DNA from 3 places in the Blastococcus sp. SYSU D00813 genome. Region 3 is predicted to be linked to each of the others. Evidence: riboswitches for the same ligand, from Rfam matches in the RefSeq annotation. Region 3 holds a riboswitch; each other region holds the start of a gene.
What was found. A riboswitch is a leader RNA that binds a small molecule or an ion and turns the genes downstream of it on or off. The one in region 3 is predicted to bind cyclic di-AMP.
Positions count from the first base shown of each region.

Region 1: linked by a shared signal. The riboswitch ahead of ACI8AX_RS19270 (NlpC/P60 family protein) and the one ahead of ACI8AX_RS09735 (C40 family peptidase) in region 3 are both predicted to bind cyclic di-AMP.
Region 2: linked by a shared signal. The riboswitch ahead of ACI8AX_RS08375 (aggregation-promoting factor C-terminal-like domain-containing protein) and the one ahead of ACI8AX_RS09735 (C40 family peptidase) in region 3 are both predicted to bind cyclic di-AMP.

Region 1 covers NZ_JBJGZX010000036.1:11,608-19,381, forward strand. The annotation lists gene trpD (anthranilate phosphoribosyltransferase) at 1-1,007, shown strand, start outside; gene ACI8AX_RS19250 (Lrp/AsnC family transcriptional regulator) at 1,004-1,291, opposite strand; gene ACI8AX_RS19255 (DEDD exonuclease domain-containing protein) at 1,288-3,180, opposite strand; gene ACI8AX_RS19260 (NlpC/P60 family protein) at 3,374-5,116, shown strand; gene ACI8AX_RS19265 (hypothetical protein) at 5,185-5,490, shown strand; cyclic di-AMP (ydaO/yuaA leader) riboswitch at 5,691-5,864, shown strand; gene ACI8AX_RS19270 (NlpC/P60 family protein) at 5,992-6,984, shown strand; gene ACI8AX_RS19275 (M48 family metallopeptidase) at 7,131-7,774, shown strand, end outside.
Region 2 covers NZ_JBJGZX010000009.1:25,910-33,683, forward strand. The annotation lists gene ACI8AX_RS08350 (amidohydrolase family protein) at 1-334, shown strand, start outside; gene ACI8AX_RS08355 (amidohydrolase family protein) at 539-1,810, shown strand; gene ACI8AX_RS08360 (enoyl-CoA hydratase) at 1,961-2,854, shown strand; gene ACI8AX_RS08365 (acyl-CoA thioesterase) at 2,851-3,699, shown strand; gene ACI8AX_RS08370 (hypothetical protein) at 3,962-4,747, shown strand; cyclic di-AMP (ydaO/yuaA leader) riboswitch at 4,967-5,127, shown strand; gene ACI8AX_RS08375 (aggregation-promoting factor C-terminal-like domain-containing protein) at 5,342-6,145, shown strand; gene ACI8AX_RS08380 (class I SAM-dependent methyltransferase) at 6,195-6,827, shown strand; gene ACI8AX_RS08385 (TetR/AcrR family transcriptional regulator) at 6,888-7,568, shown strand; gene ACI8AX_RS08390 (flavin-containing monooxygenase) at 7,680-7,774, shown strand, end outside.
Region 3 covers NZ_JBJGZX010000010.1:141,843-149,616, reverse strand. The annotation lists gene ACI8AX_RS09750 (penicillin-binding transpeptidase domain-containing protein) at 1-606, shown strand, start outside; gene ACI8AX_RS09745 (YhjD/YihY/BrkB family envelope integrity protein) at 492-1,400, opposite strand; gene ACI8AX_RS09740 (hypothetical protein) at 1,475-1,672, opposite strand; cyclic di-AMP (ydaO/yuaA leader) riboswitch at 2,029-2,120, shown strand; gene ACI8AX_RS09735 (C40 family peptidase) at 2,156-3,256, shown strand; gene ACI8AX_RS09730 (hypothetical protein) at 3,226-3,855, opposite strand; gene ACI8AX_RS09725 (DUF3817 domain-containing protein) at 3,955-4,272, shown strand; gene ACI8AX_RS09720 (serine hydrolase domain-containing protein) at 4,312-5,646, shown strand; gene ACI8AX_RS09715 (hypothetical protein) at 5,711-6,229, opposite strand; gene ACI8AX_RS09710 (DUF3253 domain-containing protein) at 6,304-6,555, shown strand; gene ACI8AX_RS09705 (M42 family metallopeptidase) at 6,630-7,706, opposite strand; gene ACI8AX_RS09700 (Lrp/AsnC family transcriptional regulator) at 7,772-7,774, opposite strand, start outside.

The sequences.
Region 1 (7,774 bases), on a different contig from region 3:
TGGCCCGCGAGGACCTGGCCACCGACGACGCGGCCTGGGCGATGCGCGAGATCATGGCGGGGGAGGCCACCCCGGCCCAGATCGCGGCGTTCGCCGTCGCGCTGCGCGCGAAGGGGGAGTCGCCGGCCGAGGTGGCCGGGCTGTCGGCCACGATGCTGGAACGTGCCACGCCCGTGGAGCTGACCGTCGGCTGCGTCGACATCGTCGGGACCGGTGGCGACGGCGCGCACACGGTGAACATCTCGTCGATGGCGTCGGTGGTGGCCGCCGCGGCCGGGGTGCCGGTCGCCAAGCACGGCAACCGGGCGGCGTCGTCGTCCTCCGGCGCGGCCGACGTGCTCGAGGCGCTCGGGGTCGTCATCGACCTGCCCGCCGACGCCGTCTCGCGGTGCGTCGAACGGGCGGGGATCGGCTTCTTCTTCGCGCCGGTCTTCCACCCCGGCCTGCGGTTCGCCGGGGCCCCGCGCCGCGAGATGGGCATCGGCACGGTCTTCAACTTCCTCGGGCCGCTGGCCAACCCCGCGCGGCCCGTCGCGGCCGCGATCGGCTGCGCGGACCCGCGGATGGCCCCCGTCCTCGCCGCGGTGCTGGCCGGGCGCGGCACGAGCGCGCTGGTGTTCCGCGGGGACGACGGCCTCGACGAGCTCACCACCGCGACGACCTCGGCGGTGTGGGTCGTGTCCGACGGCACGGTGCGGCCGGACCGGGTGGACCCGACCGCGCTCGGCATCCCGGCCGCGCCCGTGGACGCGCTGCGCGGCGGCGACCCGGCGTTCAACGCCGACGTCTTCCGCCGGGTGGTCGGCGGGGAGCCCGGACCGGTGCGCGACGCCGTGCTGCTCAACGCGGCGGCGGCGCTGGCGGCCTTCGACGGCCCCGGCGACGACCTGACCGCGGCGCTGTCGGCGGCCCTGGGACGGGCGGCGGCCGCGGTGGACGACGGGCGGGCGGCCGCGCTGCTCGACCGGTGGGTGCAGGTGAGCCGCGAGGTGGCCCCGGCCCGCTAGTCGGCGGTGTCGAACCCGATGGCGAAGGCGGCCTCGAGGTCGTGGCGGGAGTACGCCCGGAAGGCGATGTGCGTGTCGGTCTCCAGCACACCGGGCACCTTGCTGATCCGCCCGGCGATCACCTCGGCGATCTGGTCGAACTCGCGGACCCGCACGATCGCGATCAGGTCGGCGTCGCCGGCGACCGAGTAGACCTCGCTGACGCCCTCGAGGCCGGCCACGGCCTCGGCCACCTCGGGGATGACGTCGGTGGCCGCGTCGATCATGACGATGGCGGTGATCACGCCGGGGATGCTAGCCGGGCCGAGGCCCTCCCGTCGGGTGCGGACCGGCCGGGGGAGACCCGCTCGGGACGGGCCCGGGTGCCGAGGGACCGGCCGTCGGCGAAGGGCTCGCGCTCGCGGCGGCCGGCCTCCACGCGCTCCAGGAAGCCGCTGTAGGAGCCGGTCCCCGGCACGGGGCAGGCCAGCGTCCCGTCGACCTCCACGAGCCGCGTGCCAGGCTTCTCCATCCAGCGCAGCACCAGCTCGGTCTCGTCGACGGTCGCGGCCAGCTCCCCCTCGGGCCCCACCGGGGTCTCGGCGGTGGCCAGCAGGCCGGCCAGCGTCTGCCGCACCGAGCTGCCCCGCGGTGCCCCGCCCGCGGCCACCAGGCGCCCGCGGCGGACGACGGACAGGTGCCACCCACCGGCGCCGTCGGGCCGGGCGACGACCAGCTGCGGCACCGCGGCCAGCGACTCCAGCCGTTGCCGGCGGCGCACCGCGCGCACGAGGACGGCGGCGCGGTCGCGCAGGACGGCGGCGTCCTCGAACCGCTCCTCGGCCGCCAGCCGGTCGACGCGGGCGAGCAGGGGGCTGAGGAGGGCCTCGGGGTCGGAGGCGACGGCGGCGCGCAGGACGCCGGCGATCTCGCCGTACTCCTCGGCCGACTGCGCCCCGGTGCACGGCGCCCCGCACCGCCCCATGCCGGCCAGCGCGCAGGCCGTGCCCAGGACCCGCAGCGACAGGCGCGAGGTGCACTGCCGCAGCGGCAGCGACTCGTGGATCGCGGCGGCCGCGGCGTCGGCCGCCCGGCGGTCGGGGAACGGGCCGAGGAAGACGCCGGCGCCCGGGCGGACGCGGCGGACGACCGAGAGCCGGGGGAAGACCTCCTCGGTCAGCCGGATCCACAGCGCCCGCTCGGGGAACCGGGAGCGCCGGTTGTACCGCGGCTTGTGCTCGGCGATCAGGCGCAGCTCGCGCACGGCCGCCTCGAGGTCGTGGGCGCAGGGGATGGCCTCGACCCGCTGGGACAGCGCCACCATCTCGGTGATCCGGCTGCGCTGCTCGCTGGAGGAGAAGTAGCTGCGCACCCGGCTGCGCAGGTCGTTCGACGTCCCCACGTAGAGCGGTTCGTCCTTCGGGCCGCGGAACAGGTAGACGCCCGGCCCGCTGGGCACGCCGTCGGCCAGGTGCCGCTTGCGCCGCCGCTCGGGGTCGACCTGCCGGGTCAGGCCGGTGAGCTCCTCCAGCGAGGTGATGCCCAGCGGGCCCAGCCGCTCGAACAGGCCGTGCAGCACGTCGACCGTGGCGCGGGCGTCGGCCAGCGCGCGGTGGCAGGGGTCGGTGGTGGCGGAGAAGTACGGCGCGAGGGTGGCCAGCTTGCAGTTGGGCACCTCGTCGCGGCTGAGCAGCCGGCGGGCCAGGACGGCGGTGTCGACCGAGGCCGCCGCCGGCCAGGGGATGCCGTTCTCCGCGCACGCCGCCTTGAGGAAGCCGAGGTCGAACGGGGCGTTGTGGGCGACGAGCACGGCGCCGTGCGCGAACTCGAGGAAGGCCGGGAGCACGCTGCCGATGCGCGGCGCGGCGGCGACCATCGTGGTGGTGATGCCGGTCAGCACGCTGATGTAGGGCGGGATCTCGCGCCCCGGGTCGACCAGGGTCTGGAACTCCCCGAGGACCTCCCCGCCGCGCACCTTGACGGCGCCGATCTCGGTGATCGCGCTGTCCCGCGGCGACCCGCCGGTCGTCTCGAGGTCGACCACCACGAAGGTCACCTCCGACAGCGGTGTGCCGAGCTCCTCGATCGTGGCCTGCACGTACCGCGGACCCGGGTCGAAGCGCGGTGCCAGGTCGCGGCCGCCGGAGCCGGCGGGAGGGACCCACCCGTGCGGGGTGGCGGGAGCGGGTGGCACGCGGCGGACGGTAGGTCGGGGCACCGACAGTCCCGCCGAGCCACGCCGACGCGCCCGCCTCCCGCGGGGGTCCTCCTCCAGCTCGGGGGTGTCCCCCGCGAGGACGAACCCCCAGGTCGGGGTGGCGGAGGGGCGTCGGACGGGACACCATCCCGTCGGGGTCGCCGAGGACCCCGCCGGAGAGAGGGAACCGATGCTCCAGCGCTGGCCGTGGCGCGCACGTCGTCCGTCGGTGCTCCTGGCCGGGGCGGCCGCCGTCGTGGTCGCCCTCGCCGGCCCGCTGGCCGGACCCGCCGCGGCGGACCCGAGCGACCAGCCCGGCGGGACCACCGGCGTCCTGGACAGCGACGCGCTCGACGAGCTCCAGCGGCGGGCGGCGGAGGTCCAGGCCGACCTGCTGGCGCGCCAGGGGGAGGTCGTCGCGGCGCAGGAGGCGCTGGCCGCCGCCCGGGTGACGGCCGAGGAGGCCGAGGCCGTGGTCGCCGACGTGGAGGGGGAGCTGGCCGGCTACCAGGACGTCGTGGCCGAGTACGCCTCGGCGGTCTACCGCGACGGCGGCGCGCTCACCCCGCTCACCCTGCTGCTGACCGGGGGCGACCCGGGCGAGATCGTCGCCGCGATGGGCTACCTGGACGCCGTCGACGCGCACGCCGCCGAGGTGGTGACCGCGGCCGAGCGGCAGCGCCAGGCGGCGGTCGCCGAGCGCGACCGCGCCGCCGCGGCGCTGGCGGAGGCCCAGGCCCGCGCCGACCAGGTCGCCGCGGAGGTGCAGGAGCTGGAGGACGCCGCGGCCGCCGTGACCGGCGAGCTGGACGCCGCCCTGGGCGACGTCGACCGGCAGCTGGCGCAGCTGCAGCAGGAGCAGGTCCGGGTCAACGAGCAGACCGCCGCCAACTGGCAGGCCTACCTCGACGAGCTGGTGGCCGCCGGGGTGCAGGCGCCGCCGGCCGCCGAGATGCTCGACCCCGTCGCCGGGCTGCCCGGCGGGCTGGTCCCGGTCGGCTCGGTCTCCGGGGGCGCCCAGGCCGGCGCCGCGCAGCTGCCCCGCCAGCCGACGTCGCTGCTCGTCCTGCCCCGCGAGGTGCTCACGGCCGTGACGACGGCGATGGGGCAGCTGGGCCTGCCCTACGCGCCGGGCACCACGGGCCCGGAGTCGTTCGACTGCGGGTCGCTGGTGCAGTCGGCCTACCGCACGGCCGGCATCGAGCTGCCGGCCGACCAGGCCGGCCTGTTCGCGGTCACGCGGCCGATCGCGAACGAGGACGTCCTGCCCGGGGACCTGGTCTTCCTGGGGACGCCGGAGGCGGGCCTCGGGCACGTGGGCCTGGCCCTGGACACCCGCTCGATGCTGGCCGCCGACGCGCGGGCCGGCGCGGTCGTCGTGCGCTCGCTGCCGATGGACCAGGTGCTGATGATCGGCCGGCCGAGCACCGGCCAGCGCCCGGCCGAGCCGGCGCCCGGGCCGACCGGGGGCGCGCTCGAGGTGGAGTGCGGCAACACCGTCTACCCGCCGAGCTTCGACGGCGCGCGGTCGTGGGGCGGGTACCCCAACGGCCTGATCCCGCCGAGCGCGCTGTGCGAGATCGGGGTCGCGGCCCACTCGCTGCGCTGCGACGCGGCCGCGGCCTACCGGGCGATGGACGCCGCCTACGCCGCCGCGTTCGGCTCGCCGATCTGCATCACCGACTCCTACCGGACCTACGCCAGCCAGGTCCGCCTCTACGGGCAGAAGCCGGCGCTGGCGGCCGTGCCCGGCACCAGCAACCACGGCTGGGGACTGGCGGTCGACCTGTGCGGCGGCATCCAGGACTTCGGCACCCCGCAGTACCGGTGGATGGTGGCCAACGCCGGCCGCTTCGGCTGGCTGCACCCCACGTGGGCCGATCCCGGCAACGGGCGCGAGGAGCCCTGGCACTGGGAGTACGCGGGCACCTGACCCGGAACTGTCGGTGGCCGTGCCTAGCGTCGCGCCTGACCGACGAGAGGACCGGGAGGAGAGCGGCCATGCTCATCGACTGCGACACCTGCACCGCCCGCGGTACCGGCTGCGCCGACTGCGTGGTCACGGTGCTGCTGGGGGCCCCGCCGGGCTGGCAGGGCACGGATCCGGCCGTGGTGCCGATGACCCGCCGTCCGGCGTCCCCCGCGGAGGAGCCCGTGACGGCGACCACCCAGGCCGGGGTGGTCGTGGAGCTCGACGAGGTGGAGCGCCGTGCCGTCCGGGCGCTCGCCGAGGGCGGCCTGGTGCCCCCGCTGCGGCACCGGACGGGGCCCGACGACGCGTCCGGCGACCACCGCCGGATCGGCTGACGGGTCCGGGGGACCCGGGGACGGTGACGCACCGGAGTGGCGAGCGTGCTGATCGTGCTGTTTCCCACAACGCACGCACCCCCCGTTTGTCACTTCTGCATCACGTCCGTACCGTGTCCGGCGTCCGACCGGGTGGTCGTCGCCCCGCGCGGGGTGACCTCGGCCGGACACCGCCGAGTCACCGCAGGCTCCGGCGCCGCCACCACGGGGCGCCCGGGACCGAGGTGAGCCGGGGACCCACCGCAGCACTGGGGTGAGTTCTCGTGTGCGCCGGCATGCCGGTGTGCACGCGCCGTCCGCGGCGCGCAGAGATAGGGCACGTCTTCCCAGCCCGAACCCGTCAGCTAACTCGGTAGGCGGTTGCTGAGGAAGAACGGAGAGCCGCCGACCGTGGCGACGCCTCGCCCTGCCCTGGGGCATGCACGAGATCAGTTCCACCCCGGTCTCCCGTCCGGGAACCGCCGTCCCACCCGCTCCCGCCGGCTCGGCCGCGGAGTGCTCGTGGGGACCACCGCCGCCCTGACGATCACCGTCCTGCCGGGCACGGCCGCCGCCGACCCGGAGGCGGCCACCACCCCGGAGCAGGCCGCCCAGCTGGTCGCCGACGCCAGCCACCGCCTCGAGGCGGTCTCCGAGCAGGTCAACGAGGCCCGCGAGGTCCTCGCCCTGCAGCAGCTCGCCGCCGCGGCCGCCCGCCAGGAGGTCGAGACCACCCAGGCGCAGCTGGACTCCCTCGACGGGCAGATCCGGCAGGTCGCCCGCAGCGCCTACACCGGCGCCGACGACGGGCTGGCGACCCTCGACCTGCTGATGACCAGCGAGTCCGCCGAGGACTTCGTCAGCAGCCTGGCGATGCTCGAGCACATCGCCGGCCACACCACCGGTGTGCTGGACGACGTCTCGGCCGCTGCCGAGGTGGCCGAGCAGGCCCGGGCCGACGCCGAGTCGGCCGAGGAGGCCGCCCAGCAGACGCTGGACGACCTCAGCGCCCAGGAGGACCAGCTCCAGTCCGACATCGCCGACTACCAGCGGCAGTACGACGAGCTGACCGCCGCCCAGCAGGCGCAGGTGCAGCAGGCCCAGGCCGCGCACACCGGTCAGGCCGTGGCGCCGGCCGCGGTCGCCCGCCCGGTGGCGAACAGCGCCGCCGCGCAGGTCGCCGTCGACACGGCGCTGGCCCAGGTCGGGGACCCCTACGTGTGGGGCGCCGGCGGGCCGAACTCCTTCGACTGCTCGGGCCTGACGCAGTACGCCTACGCCGCCGCCGGCGTGAGCCTGCCGCACTCCAGCCGCATGCAGTCGCAGATGGGCACCTCGGTCTCGCGGGGCGAGATGCAGCCGGGCGACCTGATCTTCTACTACAGCCCGGTCAGCCACGTCTCGATGTACATCGGGAACGGCCAGATGGTGCACGCCTCCACCTCCGGGCAGCCGGTGAAGGTGGTCAGCGTCGACTCCATGGGCGGGATCACCGCCATCCGCCGCATCGTCTGAGCCGGCGCCCCGCAGCGGGCGTCGACAGGACCGGGCCGGTGACCCCTCGGGGGTCACCGGCCCGGTCCCTTCGGCCCCGGTGCAGAGGGCCGCGCCGAGCTCGCCAGGCGTGAGGGGCAGCGGGGCCCTTCTTCTAAGCTCGGGATGTGTCCGCCCGCCGGGCCGCGCTCGTGGCCGCGGTCGTCCTCGGTGCGGCCTTCGTCCTCGTGGTGGTCCTGCGGACGCCCTGGACCCTCCTGCCCGCCCTGCCGGGCGGCGCCACCGCGCCCGACCCCGGCGCCGGCCTCCCGGCCGCCGTGGTGGAGCGGGCGGAGGCCTTCGCCGGCGCCATCCGCCCGGCGTCGCTCGCCTCGCTGGTGCTGGGGCTGGCGGTGTCCGCCGTCCTCGGGCTGACCCGCCTCGGCGCGCGGCTGGTCCAGGCCGTCGCCCGGCCGCTGGGCGGCGGGTGGGTCTGGCAGGTGCTGCTCGGCACGCTGGCGCTCAGCGCCGTGGGCCGCCTGGTCACCCTGCCGATCAGCGTCTACGGCGAGGTGGTGCGCCACCGGTACGGGCTGTCGACCCGCAGCTGGCCCCTGTGGGCGCGCGACGTCGTCGTCTCGCTGGCCATCGACGCGGCCCTGACCGCCCTGGGGCTGCTCGTGCTCGTCTGGCTGGTGCGCAGGGCCCCGCGCACGTGGTGGGCCTGGGCCGCCGGTGCGGCGGCCGCGCTCGTCGTCGTCGGGTCCTTCCTCTACCCGGTGGTCATCGAGCCGGCGTTCAACAGCTTCGAGCCGCTGCCGGCCGGACAGCT
Region 2 (7,774 bases), on a different contig from region 3:
TGCCTGGCTCAAGCCGCTGATGACCACGATGGAGAAGGTCTACGGCCGCAACCCCGGCGCCTTCGACGAGGACCCGCTCGTGGCGCTCAAGCGGTCGATCATGATCCACCCGTTCTTCGAGGAGGACATCCTCGGCGTCGTGGACGCGATCGGGGCCGACAACGTCGTCTTCGGGTCGGACTACCCGCACCCGGAGGGCCTGCACGACCCGACGAGCTTCATCGACGAGATCGAGACCCTCCCGGTGGCGGAACAGGCCAAGATCATGGGCGGCAACCTCAACCAGCTGCTCGGCTTCCCGGCCGACAGCGGCGCCCTGCCCGCCGCGGCGTGACGCGCCGGCCGGGCCGCGCGCCCCGCGGCCCGGCCGGCGTCTCGGCGCAGCGGACAGTTCGACGTTTTTATCTGAATCACATTCAAGACCTTGAAAGTGACTCAGGGCACCGATACGTTCAGGGCGCCGCTGTTCAGCCGCGCGTCCCTCCAGGCCCGCCCGCCCGGGCCTGGTGCGCGATCCGACCGATGAGGGAGGGGCCTCGTGGCCCGACGACTCGACTTCCCGGTGTTCGACGCCGACAACCACTTCTACGAGACCACCGACGCCTTCACCAAGTACCTGCCGGCCGAGTACGCGGGCCTGGTCAAGTACGTCCAGGTGAACGGGCGCACCAAGATCGCGCTGCGCAACGTCATCAGCGAGTACATCCCGAACCCGACGTTCAACAAGGTCGCGCCCCCCGGCGCCCTGGAGCTCGAGTTCCGCGCGAAGAACCCCTCCTCGAAGCACAAGCCGCTGAGCAACAAGACCTCGTTCGGCGAGACCACCAACGAGGAGCGCAAGACCATCGAGGGCATGCCGCCGAAGACCATCGAGTCGCCGCCGGCGTTCTTCAACCCGGCCGACCGGCTGCCGGTCCTCGACGAGCTGGGCCTGGACCGCGCGGTCATGTGGCCGACCCTGGCGTCGCTGCTGGAGGAGCGCCTGGCCGACGACCCGGACGCCACCCACGTCATGGTGCACGCGCTCAACGAGTGGATGCACGAGCACTGGACCTTCAACTACGAGAACCGGATCTTCCCGACCCCGGTCATCACCCTGCCGGTCCTGGACAAGGCCCTCGCCGAGCTCGACTACGTCCTCGAGCGCGGCGCCAAGGCCATCCTGATCCGCCCGGCGCCCGTCCCCGGCTACAACGGCCGCCGCCGGTCGTTCGCGCTGCCGGAGTACGACCCGTTCTGGGCCCGCGTCCAGGAGGCCGGGATCGTCGTCGGCATGCACTCCTCCGACGACGGCCAGACCCGCTACCTCAACGAGTGGGAGGGCCGCCAGGGCGAGCACCTGCCGTTCGTCAAGAACTCGGGCTTCCACGCGCTCGTCTCGGCCGAGTACCGCGGCATCAAGGACACGGTGGCCTCGATCGTCGGCCACGGCCTGGCCACCCGGTTCCCCGACATCCGGTTCATGCCGGTGGAGAACGGCAGCTCCTGGCTCAAGCCGCTGCTCGGCACGATGGAGAAGGTCTACGGCCGCAACCCGGGCGCCTTCGACGAGGACCCGACCGTGGCGCTGCGCCGCTCGATCATGCTGCACCCGTTCTTCGAGGAGGACGTGCTCGGCGTCATCGAGGCCATGGGCGTCGACAACGTCGTCTTCGGGTCGGACTACCCGCACCCCGAGGGCCTGCACGACCCGATCGAGTACATGAACGAGCTCGAGGGCCTGTCGGACGAGGACAAGGCCAAGGTCATGGGCGGCAACCTGAACAAGCTCTTCGGCTTCGCCGCCGACGACAAGGCCATCGCCGCCTGAGTCGCACCGCGCAGACGCACCAGCACGACCCGAGGCGCCGGCCGGACGAGTTCGACCGTCCGGCCGGCGCCTCGGCCGTGTCCGCACCACCGAAGGCACCCGATCGGACCGACCCCGGCGAGGACGCCGGGCGCGAGAGGCGGCACCCGCATGGCGGAGTACCAGTTCATCACCACCGAGTCCTACGACGACGGCGCGATCGTCCGGATCAACCTGAACCGGCCCAGGCAGCGCAACGCCCAGAACCGCGGCATGCTCGTCGAGCTCGACGAGGCCTTCCGGGCCGCCGAGATGGACGACCGGGTGCGCGTGGTCGTCCTGGGCGCCGAGGGCACCATGTTCTCGGCCGGCCACGACACCGGCTCCAGGCAGTCGATCGCCGAGTGGTCGCCGGGCCCCGACCAGCACCCGACCGTGCGGATCGACGGCGGGACCCGGCTCGGCCCGGAGAAGCTGTTCCTCCAGGAGTGGCACTACTACTTCCAGAACACCCGCCGCTGGCGCGACCTGCGCAAGATCACCATCGCCGAGGTGCACGGCAACGTGATGTCGGCCGGGCTGATGCTGATGTGGGCCTGCGACCTCATCGTCGCCGCCGAGGACGCCGTCTTCTCCGACGTCGTCGGGCAGCGGCTGGGCATGTGCGGCGTGGAGTACTTCGCCCACCCGTGGGAGTTCGGCCCGCGCAAGACCAAGGAACTGCTGCTCACCGGCGACTCCATCGACGCCCGCGAGGCGCACGCCCTGGGCATGGTCAGCAAGGTCTTCAGCCGCGAGGAGCTCGCCGAGGGCACGCTCGCCCTCGCCCGCCGGATTGCCGCCCTGCCGACCGTGACCGCGCTGCTGATCAAGGAGTCGGTCAACCAGAGCCAGGACAACATGGGCTTCCAGAACGCGCTCAAGGCCTGCTTCACCCTGCACGAGCTCAACCACGCCCACTGGTCGACGATCCACGAGGACGGCTTCCCCGGCGCCCGCGCCGAGGACGGCATCCAGGGCACCATCCAGGCCGAGAAGGCGGCCGCGAACGGGACTCCGGCGTGAGCGCGAGCGAGACCGCGGCCCGCCCGACCGTCGACGGCGTCCTGCGGGTGCTGGAACTCGAGTCGCAGGGGAACGGCCGCTACGTCGGGCAGTGCCTGGCCACCGAGGGGCCGGTCGTGGCCGGCGCGCAGATGGTCGCGCAGGCGATCGTGGCGGCCACCGCCGAGGCCGGCGGCAAGCGGGTCACCTCGGTGCACTCGACCTTCGCCCGCACGGGCCGGGCCGACCAGCCGGTCACCCTCGACGTCGAGCGGTTCCACGAGGGCCGGTCGCTGGCCAGCATCTCGGTGACGGTCAGCCAGGGCGAGCGCCGCCTGGCCCGGTCGCTGCTGCTGCTGGGCGCCGACGAGCCCGACGTCATCCGGCACGGCAGCCGGCCGCCGGCCGTCGGCCGCCCGGACGACGCCCCGGCGCAGCAGAGCTGGCTGGAGGGCCACGAGCAGCGCACCGTCGGCGGAGTCGACGTCTTCGACCCCGCGCTGACCGGGCCGCCGGAGCTGCAGTACTGGTCACGCTGGGCGACCGACCGCACCGAGCGGGAGGTCTCCCAGGCGCTGCTCACCTGGGCCAGCACCAACTCCTTCCTCGGCGCCGCGATGCGCCCGCACGAAGGGGTCGGCCTGGCCCTGGCCCACCGCTCGCTGTCGACCGGGGTGCTCAGCCACGCGCTGTACTTCCACGACGACGTCGCCGCGGGGGAGTGGCTGCTGTACTCGCTGCGGAGCACCTTCACCGGCGGCGGCCGCGCCTTCGGGGTCGGGGAGGTCTTCACCGAGGACGGCCGGCTCGTCGCCACCTGCACCCAGGAGTCGATGATCCGGCCGATGACCGGCGGGGCGCTCTGAGCGTCGCCGTCCGCGCCGACGGCAGGGGAGCCGGGTCCGCACGGGCCCGGCTCCCCGGCCGTGCACCGCGCTCGCGTGACCTGCCCGTGACCTGACGACCGCGCGCCGTAGCGGGCCGGGCACGGGCCGCTGGAACTACGCCGGTGTCGTCCCGCACGGGCCTGCGACGGTCCCGGACGGCCGCCGCGGTCTGCCACTGTTCCCCCATCGGGCCGCTCGCGGGGCCCGGACCGTGTCGGCCAGGGGGACCAGGGGGCGCCGGATGTCGCAGCGGACGCACGCAGAGGGAGCGCTCGAGGGGGAGCCCCGGGCGCCGGGCGGGCTCGACGGGCTGCTGAGCACGGCGCCCACGTTCTCCGGCGCGCTGCGCGGCTACGACCGGCTCCAGGTCGACAACTACGTCGCCTGGGCGGAGGCGGAGATCGCGCTCGCCCGCCGCGAGGCCGACCACCTCCTCAGCCGCTACGCGGCCTGCTCCGCCGAGCTGCAGAACGCCCGCTGCCGGCTGGCGCAGCTGCACCGCGAGCGGGAGACCGCCGAGGGCCGCGGGCTGGCCGAGGAGGTCCTCGCCCGCGCCGCCGAGGAGGCCGAGGCCCTCACCGCCGGGGCGCTGGAGGAGGCGCAGCGGACGACCGAGGAGGCCCGTGCCGAGGCGCAGGCGCGCCTGGAGAAGGTCGAGGCCATGCGGGCGGCCGCCGTCGCCGAGCGCGACACCGCGCGGGTGGAGGCGCGCGGCCTGCGCCAGCAGGCCGCCCTCGTCCTCGCCGCGGCCCGCGACGAGGCGGCGGCGCTGCTGGCCGAGGCCGAGCGCCGGCGGGACGACGAGGACGCCCGCGCCCGCCAGGACCGCGAGGCCGCCGAGGCCGCCTCGGCCGCCCGGCTGGCCGGCGCCCAGGCCGAGGTGGACGACCTGCGCCGCCAGCGGGACGAGGCGCGCCAGTCGCTGCGCCGGCTGACCGGGCAGCTCGAGGACGTGCTCTCCTCGGTCGCCGGCGGCTCGGCCGACCTCGTCGTCCTCGGCGACGGACGGCGCCCCGTCGCCTCCTGACCTGCGCCCCCGGGCCCTCTGACCGGGGACCCGACCCGCGACCCCGCCGGTGCCCCGGCCGTGACGCAGCGTCGTCCCGGTGCGGCACCCGGGGACGCCCGGGACGAGTGGGGCGAGATCCGTCACGCAGCGAGTTCGGCCCGTGCCATTGTCACGGGCCGGTAACGGCACCTACCGTGGCTGCGTCCGGCCGGTCGTCTCACCCCACCCGGGGAGTTCGGCCGGACGCCGCCGAGTCGCGACCGCAGCAGCGGGAGCGAGCCGGGGACCCACCGCAGTCCTGGGGTGAATCCCGCGCGCCGACCTCCGTCGGTGCCCGGGTAGGGCTTCTTCCCGCCCGAACCCGTCAGCTAACTCGGTAGGCGGCCACGGAAGGAACGGAGAGTCTCCGCATGCCCCGCCTCCGGGCTCCCGCGGCCCGCAGGTGCCGCCGGTCGCGCGTCCCGCTCGCGTAGCCGCCCCCGCACCCGCCCCGCCCCCGCCGACGGCGCCCCGCCGCGCCTCCGGGACCCCCGAAGACACCCAGCACCGCCCGCGCCCCCTCCGGGAGGGGGCCGGCGCCGCGTGCGCAGCCCCACTCGGAGTACTCCCCGCATGTCCTCGCAGCACACCACCCGCTCCCGCCGCCTGCGCTCGGCGCTGACCTCCCGCCGCCCCGGCCTGCTGCTGGCCGCGGCCGCCGCCGGCGGCGTCCTCGTCAGCGTCGTCGCCACCGGCGAGACCCCCGCCACGGCCGAGGCCGCCCCCGTCAGCGAGACGGTGAGCGTCGCCCAGGCGCTCGGCGTCGACCCGGCCGCGGCCGCCTCGCCCGACCTGTCCGGTCTCGGCGACCTCGCCGCCTCCCGCTCGGAGCGCGGCACCTCGGCCGTCACCGCCGCGCAGGCCCAGCAGGCCGCCGACCAGGCCGAGCTCGACCGGCTGGCCGCCGAGGCCGCCGCCGCGGAGGCCGCCGCCCGTGCCGCCGCCGAGGCCCAGGCCGCCGCCGAGGCCGCGGCCGCCGCCGAGGCGCAGGCCGCGCAGGAGGCCGCCGAGCAGGCCGCCCAGCAGCAGACGACCAGCGCACCCGCGCCGTCGTCCTCGTCGTCGTCCTCCTCGTCCTCGGGCGCGAGCCGGGGCTCGTTCAAGGACTACGCGCTGGCCCAGGTCGGCAGCGCCGCCGAGTTCTCCTGCCTCGAGCGGCTGTGGGGCCGGGAGAGCGGCTGGAACCCCAACGCGCAGAACCCGACCAGCACCGCCTACGGGATCGCCCAGTTCCTCGACTCCACGTGGGCCGGGACCGGCATCGCCAAGACCAGCGACGGCTACCGCCAGATCGACGCCGGGCTGATCTACATCAACAACCGCTACGGCAGCCCCTGCGGCGCCTGGTCCCACTCCCAGTCGACCGGCTGGTACTGAGCCGGGCGGGGAGCCGGCCCGACACCCCCGGCGTGGTGGACTGGGCCGCGTGATCCCCTCCGGCTTCGTCCGCGCGCACACGGCGGTCCGCCGTCCGTCCTCGGTGCCCGAGGTGCGGCTGCACGTGGCCGACGACGTCGTCGCCCTGTGGGAGGCGATGGAGGTGCGCGCCGGGGGAGCGGGGGAGGCGCCGCCGTTCTGGGCGGCGGCCTGGCCCGGCGGCCAGGCCCTCGCCCGGTTCGTCCTCGACGCCCCGGAGGTCGTGGCCGGCCGCCGGGTGCTCGACCTGGGCGCCGGCAGCGGGCTGGTGGCCGTCGCGGCCGCCCTGTCCGGGGCCTCCCGGGTGCTCGCCAGCGACGTCGACCCGTTCAGCCGGACGGCGGTCGGGGTCAACGCCGGCCTCAACGGCGTCCCCGGCATCGGTGTGCTGGGCGACGTCCTCGGCCACCCGGTGCCGCCGGTGGACGTCGTCCTCGCCGGGGACGTCTGCTACGACCGGGTGATGACCGAGCGCGTGCTGCCCTTCCTCGACCGGGCCCGGGACGCCGGCTGCGCGGTCTACGTCGGCGACCCCGGCCGGCCCTACCTGCCGTTCGACCGGCTGGTCGAGGCGGCCGTGTACGAGATCGCCGAGACCGAGGGGCCGGGTGTGCGCCGGACGACGGTCTGGCGCCTGCCCTGATCGGGGTGCTCGTCGCTCGACGGAGTGTCGACTCCCTCGACACCGGCTAGCGTCGAGGGCATGGCTGCCCCCCTGCACGGCGACGGCACGGGCGACGGCACGGGCGACGGTGCGGGACCCACCCGCGGCCGGCGGGTGCGCCGCACCTCGGGCGACGACCGCGAGCGGGCGCTGCTCGCCACCGCCGAGCGCCTGCTGGAGCAGCGGCCGCTGGCCGAGATCTCCGTCGACGACCTCGCGCGCGGCGCCGGCATCTCGCGCTCGACGTTCTACTTCTACTTCGCCTCGAAGGAGGCGGTCGTCCTCGCACTGCTCGACCGCGTGGTCGGCGAGGCCCGCGCGGCCCGGTCCGCGGCGCTGGCCGGGGCCGCCGGGGCGCGGGCCGCGTGGCGGGCGGCGCTGGTCACCGTGCGCGACACCTTCCGCGACCACCGGGCCCTGACCGCCGCCGCGACCGAGCTGCTGGCGGCCAGCCCCGAGGTGCAGGCGCTGTGGTCGTCGGTGATGGAGGACTTCGTCACCGAGACCGCGGCGGCCATCGAGGCCGAGCGCGCCCGCGGCGCCGCGCCGCCGGGACCGCCGGCCCGTGACCTCGCCGTAGCCCTGAACTGGATGAACGAGCGCGTCATCCAGCTCTCCCTGGCCGGCCGGCAGCCCGCGCTCGCCGAGGACGCCCTGCTCGACGTCCTGCTGACCGTCTGGCTGCGCGCCATCTACGGCACCGACGAGGTCCCGGCCTGACGACCCGCACCCATCCCGCCGACACGTCGTTGAACCTCTCGACACCGTGTCGACAACGGCGTCGGCACGGTGCACGATGGCCGGAGCAACCGAGGAGAGCGGGAGTCCCCTGTGAACGCAGAGACTGCGGGAACTGCAGAGCACGTCGACGTCCTGATCGTCGGGGCCGGCCTGTCCGGCATCGGCGCCGCCTGCCACCTGGAGGA
Region 3 (7,774 bases):
GCCTTCGTCGGCTACACGCCCGAGGTCACCGCGAGCGTCATGGTGCTCAACCCCAAGCAGAACCAGGACGTCGGCGGGTTCGGCGGCGGCAAGGGCGCCACCATCTGGCACGACGCCATGGCGCCCGTGCTCGAGGCGCGCGGCAGCGGCGAGTTCCCGCCCGCGGACCCGGCCGTCGTCCGCGGCAACACCCGACCGGTGCCCGGCTGCTCCTCGGCCAGTGGCTGCGAGGCCACGCTGCGCCAGGCCGGCTTCGCCACGGCACGGGCCCGGGTGGACAGCGCGCTGGAGGCGGGGTCGTTCGTGGGCACCAGCCCGCCGCGGGGCGGCCGGGCGGTGCCCGGCCAGGTGGTCACCATCCTGATCAGCAACGGTGCCGACCACGTCGAGCCGGCGCCCACGCCTGTCCCGGGTGGCGGCGGGGGCGGGGGCGGGACGACACCGGCGCCGCAACCGCCGTCGGGCCCCTCGCCGGCTCCCCAGCCGCCGCCTCAGCCGGAGCCCGAGCCGGACGAGCCGGACGAGCCGGACGAGCCGGACGACGGTCCCGGCCCCGGCGGCCCGCCCGTCGAGCCGGGGATCCCGCTGCCGCCCGACGACGACTGAGCGCCCCGGCCGGCCGCCAGCCGGGTGTCGAGGGCGCCGGTGAGCAGCCAGCCGCCGAGCAGCACCAGGTGCAGCAGGAACAGCCACAGGGCCAGGGCGACCGCCGCGCCCACCGCGGTGAGGCCGCCGAAGGGCGCGCCCAGGTCCAGCGGCAGGGAGAGGAAGAACGCGAAGCCCTGCAGGAAGCCCGACAGGCAGGCGGCGGTGAACAGCGAGCCGGAGACGAGCGCCGGCCACCGCATCCGCCCGGCCGCGACCACGCGGAACCCCCAGGCCAGCGGCACGGTGAGCACGAACAGCACCGAGTAGTAGCCGAGCGCGAAGCGGGCGATCGCGGCGCCGACGCCGTCCCGGGCGCCCAGGTCGGCCATCCCCTCGGCGGCCAGCAGCAGCGGGAGCAGCAGCAGCGGGGTGGCCACGACCAGGGGCAGGCCGAGGAGCCGGCCGCGCCAGCCGGTCAGGGTGTCGTGCCGCCCGCTGAAGCGCAGCAGCGCCCGGCGCAGCCCCTCGCCGTAGAGCGACAGCGGGAGCAGGGCCAGCACGAAGCCCAGCAGGTCCATGCCCAGGCCGGCGTCCACCAGGTCCACGACGACGCCGCGGGCGCCCAGCTCGGCCGGCAGCACCTCGGTCAGCCGGCCGGTGAGCCGCTCCACCTCCGCCGCGCCGACCGCCAGCCCGGTGAGCCGGACCGCCACGAGCAGCAGGGGTACGACGGCGATCCCGGCGTAGAAGGTCAGCCCGGCGCCGATCAGCGCGAGGTCACGCCCGCGCAGCCGGTCGCGGACGGCGGCCACCAGGAAGCGCAGCTCCGCAGAGACCCGGCCGCGGGTCCACGCGGCCCCCGCGGGCAGCGGGGAGCGTGCGGTGCTCAGCCCTCGGACTCGGTGGTCGCGGTCGGCGGGCCCTCCGTCTCGGCGCAGTCGCCGCTGTTCTCCGCGGTGCCGCACTCCTGTTCGTTGCGGTCGACGTCGGTGTTGCCGCCGCTGTTGCTGCACGCGGTGGTCAGGGACCCGGCGATCGCGAGGACGACGAGCGGGCGGGCCAGTGCCCGTCGGGTGATGCGCATGCCCCGGGAGTGCGCGGGCCGCCGCACCGGCAAACCCCGGCGCGGACGAGGGGCGCGGGCCGGCCGGTGGCCGTGGCAGGCGTCACGCGGGCCCCTCCGGCGTCCTCCGGGCGGGCGCGGAGGCGCCGGGTCGGGGATCCGCGCAGGTCAGGCGGTCGGCGAGCCTGGGCTCCGACCCCTGCGGTGTGTCGGAACGGATCCGGTTGCTCACGGTGAGCGAACGAATTACACGCTGGTGATTGTCACGTGCCCATAACGCCGCTTACGGTCTGTGTGTTCGACGGGGCGCAGCGTCACCGACCTGGGTGACACCCCGCGGACGCCGTCGAGCCGGCCGACCCTCCGGGGGAGGCCGGGCCGGGGACCCACCGCAGTCCTGGGGTGCAGTGCCCGCGGGCCACCGCGTGCACCGGGCGATCTCCCGCCCGAACCCGTCAGCTAACCCGGTAGGCGGCCGTCGGAGAAACGGAGAGCCGCCGGACCATGGCGACCCCTGAGCGTGCCTTCCCCGCGCGCCCGCACCACCGCCGCCGCACCCCCGTCGTCCGCCGGGCCCTCCTGCTGGCCTCCTCGGTCGGCGTCGCCCTCGGTGTGGCGCTGGTCCCGGCCCCCGCGGGCGCCGAGGAGCCGGAGACCGCGGCCGAGGCCGCCGAGCTCATGGCCGCCCGCGGTCACGAGCTCGAGGCGGTGACCGAGCAGTTCAACGAGGCCCGCGAGCACCTCCTCGCCCTGCAGGCCGCCGCCGCCGAGGCCACGACCGCCGCCGACGCGGCCCAGGCGCAGGTCGCCACCGCCCAGCAGCAGGTGCGCGGCGTGGCCCGCAGCGCCTGGACCGGCCAGACCGGCGGGTCGCTGGCGGCGCTGCTGACCAGCGACTCGCCCGAGGAGTTCATCGACCAGGTGAGCATCCTGGGCATGGTGGCCGACCACCAGAGCGGCCTGCTGACCACGGCCGTGGCCGCCGGCGACGCCGCCGTGGCCGCCCGGGCCGCCGCCGACGCCGCGGCCGCCGAGGCGCAGCGGACCTACGACGCCGTCGCCGCGCAGCAGGCCGCGCTCGAGGCCGAGATCGCCGAGTACCGCGCGGACTTCCAGCGCCTGACCGCCGCCGAGCAGCAGGCCACCCTCGCCGCCGCGGCCGCCGCCCACGGCGCGGAGACGACCGCCAGCCGCGACGAGCGGGACCAGCCGGCGGCCTCCGCGCCGTCCCGGCCGATCGTCGCCGGCAGCGGCGCCGCCCAGATCGCCGTCGACACCGCCATGGCGCAGCGCGGCGACCCCTACGTGTGGGCCGCCGGCGGTCCGAACGCCTTCGACTGCTCCGGGCTGACCCAGTTCGCCTTCCGTGCCGCCGGGATCAGCCTGCCGCACTCCAGCCGCATGCAGTCGCAGATGGGCCAGGCGGTGTCCCGCGCCGACCTGCGCCCCGGCGACCTGGTGTTCTTCTACAGCCCGGTCAGCCACGTGGGCATCTACATCGGCAACGGCCAGATGGTGCACGCGCCGACGTCCGGGGACGTCGTCAAGGTGGCCAGCGTCGACTCGATGGGCGGCTACGCGGGCGCCCGCCGCCTCGCCGGCTGATCAAGGGCCTCCCTGTCCCCCACGGCTCGCACGCTCGCCGCGGGCCCCTGCAGGGAGGCCGCCCCGGGCTCCCGGACCGCCTGCAGCAGGCCCCAGACGAAGCGGGCGCGGCGGCCGTCGGGCAGCGCGACCTCCCAGTGCGCCGGCGCCTGCGCGCCGACGTGCGAGGCGCCCGGGACGGCGGCGACGTCGTCGACCACGTGCTGCCAGACCAGCAGCCGGTCGGGCCGGGCGGCCGGGACCCCCGAGCCCGGGCCGCGGACCAGCTGCTCGTCCAGCACCTCGCCGCCGGGGCCGCTGACCACCCGCCAGCGCAGCTGCGGCCACAGCGGCAGCGGCCACTGGCGCAGCTCCAGCTCGAGGTCGCCGTGCCGCCGCGGCACGCAGGTGTCCGGCGGGCCGAGCACCGCCGTCCGCAGCGCCAGGCCGCGGGGCGCACGGGGACTGTGGTGCAGGGCCTGCCACCGGGTGTGCGCCGCGTGCGCCGCGCCGCGGGTCGCCGACAGCCGCGGCAGCGCCTCGGCCACCAGGTCGGGGCGGACGTCGGCCATCCGCCGCAGCAGGACCAGGCAGAACTCCCGCCGCGCCAGTCCCCGCACGCCGCCGACCCTGCCACGCACGTCACAGCACCCGGCGGGGACCCTGCCGCACCGTCGGCCGTTGGAGACGGAGGGCCTGTCGCCGTCGAGAGGGAGCCGATGAACCCGCGCACCGCCGTCCAGCTGTTCCGCGCCGTCGCCGTCGCCGAGGCGCTGACCTGGGTCGGGCTGCTCGCCGGCATGTACGTCAAGTACGTGCCGGAGACCTCCGAGGTGGGCGTGCAGGTGTTCGGGCCGGTGCACGGCGCGGTGTTCGTGCTCTACGTCGCGGTGACCCTGCTGACCGCCCGGGTGCTGCGCTGGTCACCGGGGACGGCGCTGCTGGCGCTGGCCGCCTCCGTCCCGCCGTTCGCCACCGTGGGCTTCGAGGTCTGGGCCCGCCGCACCGGCCGGCTGGACGCGGTCGAGACGGCCTGACCCCGGCGGCTCCGGAGGGGCTGGCCTACGGTCGCCGTCATGTCCGAGCCCGAGCCCGTGCTGCCCTCGACCGCCCGCACCCTGCTGGCGCGGACCGCTCTCGCCCAGCGTGACGGCCGGGCGCCGGGGCTGGTCGCCGGCGTGGTCCGGGACGGTGGGCTGGCCTGGTCGGCCGGCCGCGGCGAGGTGCCCGGCCCGGTCCTGGACACGCAGTACCGGCTCGGCTCGATCAGCAAGACGGTCACCGCGGTCGTCGTGATGCGGCTGCGCGACGAGGGTCGGCTCGGCCTCGACGACCCGCTCGAGCGGCACGTGCCCGGCACGCCGTTCGGGGACCGCACGGTCGGCCAGCTGCTCTCGCACCTCGCCGGCGCGTCGGCGGAGAGCCCGGGCGGCTGGTGGGAGCGCGTACCGGGCGGGTCCCTCGACGAGCTGCGGCTGCGCGAGGAGCACGTGGTGCTCGGCGCCGCCCGCCGGTTCCACTACTCGAACCTCGGCTTCGGCCTGCTCGGCGAGCTCGTCGCCCGGCACCGCGGCCGGTCGTGGGACGACGTCGTCCGCGACGAGGTGCTGGCCCCGCTCGGGATGACCCGGACCACGCCCCGCCCGCAGGCGCCGGCGGCCGCGGGCAGCGCGGTGCACCCGTGGGCCGACGTCGTCCTGCCCGAACCCGAGCACCACGCCGGGGTGATGGCCGCGGCCGGGCAGCTGTGGGCCCCGCTGGGCGACCTGGCCCGCTTCGCCGCCTTCCTGCTCGGCGACACCGGGGACGTGCTGCGCCCGGCGACGCTGGAGGAGATGGGCGTGCCCGCCGGGGTCGACTCCTCGGCGCCGGGCTGGTCGGCCTACGGGCTGGGCCTGCAGGTGATCCGGCTGGACGGGCGCACCTACACCGGCCACGGCGGTTCGATGCCCGGCTTCCTGGCCGGCGTCTTCGTCGACCGGGAGGAGGGCACCGGCGCCGTCACGCTGGCCAACACCACCAGCGGGCTCCCCCTGCTGTGGCCCGGGCTGCTCGCCGACCTGCGCGCCGCCGAGCCGCGGGTGGTGGAGGAGTGGCGGCCGGCGCCGCCGCCGGTCGACCTCGACGTCCTCGGCGTCTGGTTCTGGGGCCCGGCGCCGTACGTGCTGCGGGCCGTGGGCAGCGGCCTGCTGGACCTCGCACCGATGCCCGGCCGTGCGGGACGGGCCAGCCGTTTCGCACCGCGCGAGGACGGCACCTGGGTCGGGCTGGACGGCTACCACGCGGGCGAGACGCTGCGGATCGCGCCGGACCACCTCGACCTGGGGACGTTCGTGTTCACCCGCACGCCCTACGACCCCGAGGCCCCCGTCCCCGGCGGCGTCGACGAGCGCGGATGGCAGGCGAGATGACGCAACGGCCCCGTCCAGGGCGTCTCCGCGAGCTCGCGGGCGGTGAGGAGGACGGGGTCCTCCATCAGGGGCGGTCGAAGGCGTCCATCGTCGACTTGAGCACCGCGCCGTAGACCAGGTGCGGCACGAGGTCGCTGGCCCAGTCGGTCGCCGACCAGGTGCGCGGGTCGGTGATGCCCAGGGCCGTCATCGGCCCGTTGGCGGCCACGAGCACCCCGGTGGTGGTCAGCAGCGTGCCGACCAGCCACTGGGAGCGGAACCCGGCCGCCCGGGCCAACCCGGTGAGCACCCCCACCCCGACGCCGGCCACCAGGCCGGTGAGCGGGCCGAGCCCCTGGACGCGGTTCCGCCGGGTCTCCTCGTCGCCGGGGACCGTCAGGTGCGCCTTCTCGGCCAGCGCCTCCACCGTCCGCTCGGGCGTGGAGCTGCTGCCCCGGCCGCGGACGGCCATGTCCACGTAGGTGACGGCGTTCAGCGCGGTGCTGGCCGCCGCCCCGGCCGCGGCCCCGCGCAGCGCCCAGCCGAGGGGGCTGATGCCCCGGCGGCCCTTGCCGATGGTCCCGATCGGGGTCTGCCTCGCCATGCGCGGGAGGTACCCGGGGCGTTGACCAGCACACCCGTGTGGCGGCCGGCCCGGGCTCGGCCGACCCTGGCGGGGTGGACGACGTCGACCGCGCGCTCGAGGAGCGGATCACCGCGCTGCTCGGCGCTCGTGCGGCCGGCGCCACCATCTGCCCGTCGGAGGCGGCCCGCGCGGTCGACCCCGACGGCTGGCGGGAGCTCATGCCGGCCGCCCGTGCGGCCGCGGGCCGGCTGGCCGCCGCCGGGGAGGTCGAGGTGACCCAGCGCGGGGCGGTCGTCCACGTGGCCACCGCGCGCGGACCGGTGCGGATCCGCCGTCCCCGCTGACGAGGTCTGCACCGTGGTCGCCGTCAGCGGCTGGTGCCGGCGAGTGCGCAGACCTCGTCGAGCGGGAGGCGGGGTCAGCTGCCGGGGGCGGGGCGGCGCAGGTACTCGGCGAGCAGCCGGGCGGCGCGCTCGACGGTGCCGGTGTGCATGACCTCGTAGCCGTGGGTCGACAGCGTGGGCAGCGAGAGCAGCGCCGCCTGGGGCGTCTGCCCGGAGGCCTTGGACAGCGAGGCATCGGAGTCGAACGACTGCCAGACCGCCGTCTGCGGCTCGACGCCGACCTCCCGGCCGAGCGCGACGAGGTGGTCGCAGACCCGCTTGTCGTAGGCCACCGAGTCGTCGGCGTAGGCGACCACCGGGCCGCCGTCCACGGTCACCTGGTACTCCGCCTCGGCGGGCCCGACCTCCACCGCGAGGGTGACCTCCCCGGGCAGGACGCGGCTGGCGTACGTCGCGCCGATGCCGCCCATCTCCTCGCTGGTGCTGGCCACGAGGTACACGTCGGCGGGCGGGCGGCCCCCGTCCTCCCGCAGCAGCGCGGCCGCCCGCACCACCGCCGTGAGCGCGGCGCGGTCGTCGAGGAAGTAGGAGCCGTGGAAGTCGCCGAACCGGGTCAGCCCCCGCCGGTCCGCGTGCAGGCACACGCGGGTGCCCGGGTGCACGCCGGCGGCCGCCAGCTCCTCCGCCGTCCGGCCGGTGAACACGTACACGTGCGACCAGTCCAGCGCCTTGTCGCCCTGGTCGGGCTTGGTCTCCCAGATCCGCGTGCTGTCGGTCGTCGTGTGCTCGGACCCGAGGGTGAGGACGGCGGTGAGGGTCTCGGCGTCCCCGAGGACGGCGACCGGTCCCAGCCCGAAGTTGCCCGGGTACATCACGCCCAGCGAGGTGACCCGCAGCGTGCCGTCGGGCTCCACCCGCTTGACCAGCATCGTCAGCTCGTCCAGGTGCGCCGTCACCCGCACGACCGGCCCGGCGTCCGCGCCGCCGGACCCCCGCACCAGCGCGACGAGGTTGCCGGCGGCGTCCACCCACGTCTCGTCGGCCAGCGGCTCCAGCTCGCGCCGCACCACGTCCCGGACGTCGTCCTCCCGGCCCACCGGCCCGTAGGTGCGCAGCAGCTCGGCGAGCAGGTCGGTCGGGTCCAGCGGCACGTGCCCTCCTCCCGGGACGGTGGCGCGACCGCCCTACCCGGGCCACGACGCGGCAACCCGGGCCGTCA